Ancylobacter polymorphus: one gene and its partner. The protein of the gene in region 1 interacts with the protein of each later gene in a pairwise test. Links are inferred from orthologs where the notes say so. Each region holds a gene or a part of one and is shown on either strand. Other genes may lie near its edges.

Evidence for each region.
Region 2: the proteins of gltA (region 1) and K9D25_RS13045 interact in binary tests that used the Escherichia coli proteins (3 or more experiments, as listed by UniProt). The link is inferred for Ancylobacter polymorphus from one-to-one orthologs.

What each region holds. Positions count from the first base shown.
Region 1 is NZ_CP083239.1:3,185,698-3,188,994, forward strand. What follows is about bases 127-3,108. They hold gltA (citrate synthase), read right to left. Parts: upstream 2,281-3,108; coding sequence 973-2,280; downstream 127-972. Other genes in these bases: lpxB (lipid-A-disaccharide synthase), read left to right, coding at 127-884; gltX (glutamate--tRNA ligase), read right to left, coding at 2,522-3,108. Outside these bases: more of lpxB, read left to right, coding at 1-126; more of gltX, read right to left, coding at 3,109-3,297.
Region 2 is NZ_CP083239.1:2,756,882-2,760,129, forward strand. The notes cover bases 223-3,155. They hold K9D25_RS13045 (diacylglycerol/lipid kinase family protein), read right to left. Parts: upstream 2,209-3,155; coding sequence 1,237-2,208; downstream 223-1,236. Other genes in these bases: K9D25_RS13040 (SIMPL domain-containing protein), read left to right, coding at 521-1,258; K9D25_RS13050 (hypothetical protein), read right to left, coding at 2,358-3,155. Also shown: more of K9D25_RS13050, read right to left, coding at 3,156-3,248. UniProt on the Escherichia coli protein: In vitro phosphorylates phosphatidylglycerol but not diacylglycerol; the in vivo substrate is unknown.

The DNA of each region.
Region 1 (3,297 bases):
ATGCGCCGGATTTCACCCATCGTGTCGCCAGCAAGGTGCGCGCGCGCCTGCCTGATCTGCCGATCGTCAAATATGTCGCCCCGACGGTCTGGGTCTGGCGACCCGGGCGCGCGCGGGCCATGGCGCCGCATGTCGATCGGGTTCTGGCGCTGCTCCCCTTCGAGCCGGAGGCGATGCACGCGCTCGGCGGGCCGCCGACCACTTATGTCGGCCATCCCTTGCTCGGTGAACTCGCCACCTTGCGGCCCGATACGGCGGAGGCCGCCCGCCGCGCCGCGTCCCCGCCCGTGCTGCTGGTGCTGCCCGGCAGCCGCCGCTCGGAACTGGCGCGGCTCGGTGCGACCTTCGGTGAGGTGCTGGAGCGATTGAAGGCCGAGGTGCCGGATGTCGAGCTGCTGCTGCCGACCTTGCCGGCCCGGCGGGCGCAGGTCGAGGCGATGGTGGCCTCCTGGGCGGTGAAGCCACGCATCATTGTCAGCGATGAGGAGAAGCGCGCCGCCTTCCGTATTGCCCGCGCGGCGCTGGCGGCGTCCGGCACGGTGACGCTGGAGCTCGCCCTAGCCGGCGTGCCGACCGTCGCCGCCTATCGCGTGCCATGGCTGGAAGGGCGTATCGCGCCCTTCATCATCCGGGTGAAGACGGCGATCCTGCCCAATCTCATACTCGATGAGCCGGCTATGCCGGAATATCTGCAATGGCATATCGACCCGCCCGCCATGGCGGCGCAGCTGGCGCGGCTGATCGTCGGTGGGCCGGAGCGCGAGGCGCAGCTTGCCGCCTTTGCGCGGCTTGACGCTGTCATGGGCGAGGGGGGTGAACCGCCGAGCCGGCGCGCGGCGCGGGCGGTGCTGGAGACTCTGGCGCAGCGACGTGGCGTTGCCTGACCAGGATGATGCTCGGCCATGAAAAACCCCGCCTTCCGGTCCGGAGGGCGGGGTTTTCGTCGGTCGTCTCAGTGCCGTGGCACTGCCGTCACTTGCGGCGGGCGATCGGCACGTAGTCGCGCTGGGTGGCACCGGTGTAGAGCTGGCGCGGCCGGCCGATGCGCTGGCTCGGGTCCTCGATCATTTCCTTCCACTGGCCGATCCAGCCCACGGTGCGGGCGAGGGCGAACAGCACGGTGAACATGGAGGTGGGGAAGCCGAGGGCGCGCAGGGTGATGCCCGAGTAGAAGTCGATATTCGGGTAGAGCTTGCGCTCGACGAAGTAGTCGTCCTGCAGCGCGATGCGCTCCAGTTCCACGGCGATGTCGAGCAGCGGGTCGTCCTTGATGCCGAGTTCGCCGAGCACCTCATGGCAGGTGCGCTGCATGATCTTGGCGCGCGGATCGTAGTTCTTGTAGACGCGATGGCCGAAGCCCATAAGGCGGAACGGGTCGTTCTTGTCCTTGGCGCGGTTGATGAACTCGGGGATACGGTCCACCGAGCCGATCTCGCCCAGCATCTTCAGCGCCGCCTCATTGGCGCCGCCATGGGCGGGGCCCCACAGGCAGGCAATGCCGGCGGCGATGCAGGCGAAGGGGTTGGCGCCCGACGAGCCGGCGAGACGCACGGTCGAGGTCGAGGCGTTCTGCTCGTGGTCGGCGTGCAGGATGAAGATGCGGTCGATCGCGCGCGAGAGGATCGGGTTGACCTTGTACTCCTCGCAGGGAACCGAGAAGCACATGCGCAGGAAGTTCGAGGCGTAGTCGAGATCGTTCTTGGGGTACACGAAGGGCTGGCCGATCGAGTACTTGTAGGCCATGGCCGCCAGCGTCGGGATCTTCGCGATCATTCGGATCGAGGCGATCATGCGCTGCTGCGGATCGGAAATGTCGGTGCTGTCATGGTAGAAGGCGGACAGCGCGCCGACCGAGGCCACCAGCACGGACATGGGATGCGCGTCGCGACGGAAGCCGTGGAAGAACCGGCTCATCTGCTCATGCACCATCGTGTGGCGCGTGACGCGGTAGTCGAAATCCGCCTTCTGGGCGGCGGTCGGCAGCTCCCCGTAGAGAAGCAGGTAGCAGGTTTCGAGGAAGTCGCTTTCGGCCAGCTGTTCGATGGGGTAGCCGCGATAGAGCAGGATGCCCTCGTCGCCATCGATATAGGTGATCTGGCTTTCGCAGGAGGCGGTGGAGGTGAAGCCGGGATCGTAGGTGAACTTGCCGGTCTGCGCGTAGAGCTTGGCGATATCGATCACGTCAGGACCGATCGTCCCGTTCAGGATCGGCAGCTCCCAGCTTTCATCGCCAATGGTGAGCGTGGCGGATTTTGGCGCGTTGCTTTGGCTGGCGTCCATGCGGGTCTCCCTGAACCTAGGAACGAACGGATCTGAAACGGATCGCGTCTTGGCGAGGGGCCGCGCCTGCCGTTTGGCGCTGTGCGTAGGAGACGGGGGGTGTCTCGCTGCGGCCCATGATCAAAGTCGTAGCGGTTTCGATCCGCCCTCGCAAGCGCAGCGAAAACGCTGCCGCAATGCGGCCGCCGGGCGGGCGCGAAACCATTGCATCCGCGCTTCCGCCATGTGCTAGAACGGTTTCTTACGCCTGCGCGACCGCGCCGGTCTGGTCGCCGATCCGGGCCAGCGACTCCTCGCGGCCGAGCACGGCCAGCACGTCGAAAATGCCGGGCGAGGTGGTCTTGCCGGTCACTGCCGCGCGCAGCGGCTGCGCCAGCATGCCGAGCTTGACGCCCTGCGCTTCCGCCACCGCACGCACCGCCGCCTCGGTCTCCGCCGCGTTCCAATTCGCCACCGCCGCGAGCTGTACGGACGCGGCCGCCAGCAGGCGGCGTGCCTCCTCGGTCAGCAGCGCCTGCGCCTTTTCTTCCAGCGGCAACGGGCGGGCGCGCCAGATATAGGCGGCGCTTTCAATGAGTTCGATCAGCGTCTTGGCGCGCTCCTTCAGTCCCGGCATGGCGGCGAGCAGCTGCGCGCGGCGCTCGGGCGTGAGCGCGGCGGCAATGGTGGCGCCCTCAGGAATATGCGGCAGCAGCGTGTCGATGGCCGCGAGCAGTTCGGCATCGGGCGTGGAGCGGATATAGAGGCCGTTGATGTTTTCCAGCTTGGCGAAGTCGAAACGCGCCGCCGAGCGGCCGACGCGGTCGAGATCGAACAGCTGCGCCATCTCCTCGGTGGAGAAAATCTCCTGGTCGCCATGGCTCCAGCCGAGGCGGACGAGATAGTTGCGCAAAGCGGCCGGCAGGTAGCCCATCGCCCGGTAGGCATCGACGCCCAGCGCGCCATGGCGCTTGGAGAGCTTTGCCCCGTCCGGTCCATGGATCAGCGGGATATGGGCCATCTTCGGCACCTCCCAGC
Region 2 (3,248 bases), 430 kb from region 1 along the record:
ACGAGGATGTAGACCCAACGCGAAGGCCGGCACAGTGCCATTTTGCCGCCGGCATTGGAAGCGGCGGGTGGGGGAGGCGAGGCGTTTGAGCGAAGAGCGGCGCGCTTTGGTGTTTCGTTGGGGGGCGCCGACCGGATCTTTGCGCAGACCCGCTAACCTATTGAATGATTTGGTGGGCCCGGCAGGACTCGAACCTGCAACCAGACCGTTATGAGCGGTCGGCTCTAACCATTGAGCTACAGGCCCGGCCGGCGGCGCGCGGTGGCGCGGCGGGCGGGGGAAACTAGCAAAGCGTGGCGTCGGCGCCAACCGCCTTGCGCCGGCCGTCCACCCCGACATCTGACGTGAGGGGTGCCGTGCCCGGCGCGTGGCAGGGGCCCGCCGGGGAAGGCGTCGCCCGCCGCCGCATTCCCGCCGCCTTCGCGGGGTGCTCTGGCGTGCCGCATCGTCAGTCTGCCGGCATGGGGGCGGGCGGGCGCTTAAATCCGCCGCCCCGGCCGGTTTCAGGAAAGAAAACGACATGAAGCTCCTCCGCGCCACCGCCTGCGCCGCCGTTCTCGGCACCGCCGCGCTGTTCGCCAGCCTGTCGCCGCTCGCCGCGCAGGATCTCGCGCCCAATGCCCGGCGGGCGACGCTCGCGGTGTCAGGCGAAGGCACGGCCAGCGCCGTTCCCGACCGAGCGACGCTCACCTCCGGCGTGGTGAGCGAGGGCAAGACCGCGCGCGAGGCGCTCGACGCCAATTCCGCCGCCGTGGCGACGATGATCGCCGCGATCAAGGCCGCCGGTGTCGAGGGGCGCGATGTCTCGACCTCCGGTTTCTCGGTGCAGCCGCAATACGCGCCGCAGAAGAAGGACGGCGATCCGCTGCGCATCGCCTCCTATCAGGTGACCAATTCCGTCACGGTGCGGCTGCGTGACCTCGCCAAGCTCGGCGATCTGCTCGACCAGCTGGTGACCAATGGCGCCAACCAGATCAACGGTATCGCCTTCGACCTCGCCGAGCCCGGCAAGCTGGAGGATGCGGCCCGCGCCGAGGCGGTGAAGGATGCCCGCCACCAGGCCGAGATCATCGCCGGCGCCGCCGGGGTGCGGCTGGTGCGCGTGGTGTCGATCAACAGCGAGGCCGGCCCGCAGCCCATGCCGCGCATGATGATGATGGCGGCGCGGGCGGAGAAGATGGATTCGGTGCCGGTGGAAGCCGGCGAGACGCAGGTGCGCGCCGGCGTCACGGTGGTCTATGAGATCGAGCCACTCTGAAGCGCCTCGGCTCGTGTCGTGGCCGCTTCAGTGGCCCCGACGACGGCGCTCTCGCCATCGGCAGGCGGCGGGATGAGGACTTTCAGCCCGCGCGGCACGATCCGGTAGGTGAGCGGCATGTCCTCCCGCCCGAGTTCGCCGTCGGTGGACACCCACACGCGGGCGCGGTTGGCGCGGCGCAGCACGATTTCCCGGCCGGTCAGGCTGATGATGCCGGGATTGTCGCGCCAATTGTCGGTGACCATGTCGGCGCCGGCCTTCAGCAGGGCGAGCCCGCCGCGATCTTCCGCCACATGCAGTTCGAGCACGCCTTCGTCCAGCCGGCCGCGCCGCCAGCCCGGCCCGGTGAAGCGGTTGATCGAGGCGAGCGCGGCGAAGGCCTGGAAGTGATGGTCGGTGCCGTCCACCGTCACATCGAGATCGAAACGGCCGCTGCGGCGCAAGGCGAAGACGGCGGCGATGGCGACGGCGAAAAAGCGCCAGAGCTTCCAACGCCGGGCGGTTTCGCGGGCGCGGGCCATCTGGCTGAAGAAGCCCATGCCGGAAATGGTGTGGAAGCGGCGCCCGTTCAGCGTCGCCAGGTCGATCTCGCCCACCCGCGCGTTGCTGAGCGCCGCTAAGGCCGCATCGAGGTCGCGCGGCATGCCGAGATCGGTGGCGAGGAGGTTGAGCGTGCCGAGCGGCAGGATGCCCAGCGTCTTGCCGGAACCTTCGAGGCTCTGCACCGCCAGGCTGACGCTGCCATCGCCACCGCCGACGATGACGGTGTCATGCTCGCCGCTGCCGGAGGCGCGGATGGCCTTCACCAGTTCCTTGCCGCGCAGCAGGCGGACCTCGACGGTGCGACCCCCGCCATCGAGCGCATCGGCGATGTGGCGCCGAACCTCCTCCGCGTCGCGGTCCAGCAGCGTGCCGGCATTGGCGTTGAGAAGGACGAGAAGCTGGGCCATGGGGGAAACCGGATTGGAGGAGCCACGGAATACTCCTCTGCAATCGCGGCGGCGCGAAGACGTTCCCTATGGAAAGGCGACGGCGGTCGAGACGGGCCTGTGAAAGGCGAAGGCCGCCCCGGATTCCGGGACGGCCCTCGGTTCATCGATCAGCCGCCGATAAGGTCGCGGCACAGGGCGACGATGCCGGCGTCATAGGCGCGCGGCTCGGAGAGGACGCCCGTGCAGCGCGTCTTCTTCGCGGCCATGTCGGAACGGTTGGCATTGCCTCCCGTCGCCGCGCCGCCGCCCCCGGCGGAGGGGCCGCCGGGCGTGCCCGGGCCGCCGGGACCGCCCGGACCACCCGGACCACCCGGCCCACCGGGACCGCCCGGACCACCGGGGCCACCGCCGCCGATGCCGATATCGACACCCACCGCCGAGGTGGTCTCGCCGCCGACATCGACATCCGCATTGGCGCGCACGCCGCGCGGGCCGCCGAGCGTGGTGCGGCTTGCCACATCCACCGCCTGCCGGCCGCCGAGGGTGGCGCGGTTGGTGCTGTTCAGCCCGCGCGGCCCCAGCGCGTTCAGCCCGACATTGGCGTCGGCGAGGCCCCGCGAGGCGGGCCGACGGTCACCAAGCGTCGCGTCGGCATTGGCGTTGACCCCGCGTGGGCCGAGCGCGCCGACGCGCGCATCGACGCCGAGCGGACGCTGGCGCGACGTGCCGACCGCAACATCGGCATTGACGCCGCGCCGGCCCAGAACATTCGCGTTCACATCCGCGATGTTGCCGCTGGTGCTGCGGCCGAAGCCGAGCGGGCGCTGGCCGCGCTTGAGCAGTTCGATCTGCAGGCCGACCACATTGGCCGCGACCGGCGCGCGCCCGGTGACCGAGGTGGTCGCGTCGCCCCTTGAGGGCTGCGGTCCCACCGCGCCGACGCCGCTCACCGCCCCGCCAAGGCCCGTGCCAAGCCCGCTCACCGCGCCACCGAGGTCGCTCGTGGCGCCGGAGACGCCGCTGCCGATGCCCGACACGGCCCGACCGGCACCGCTCAC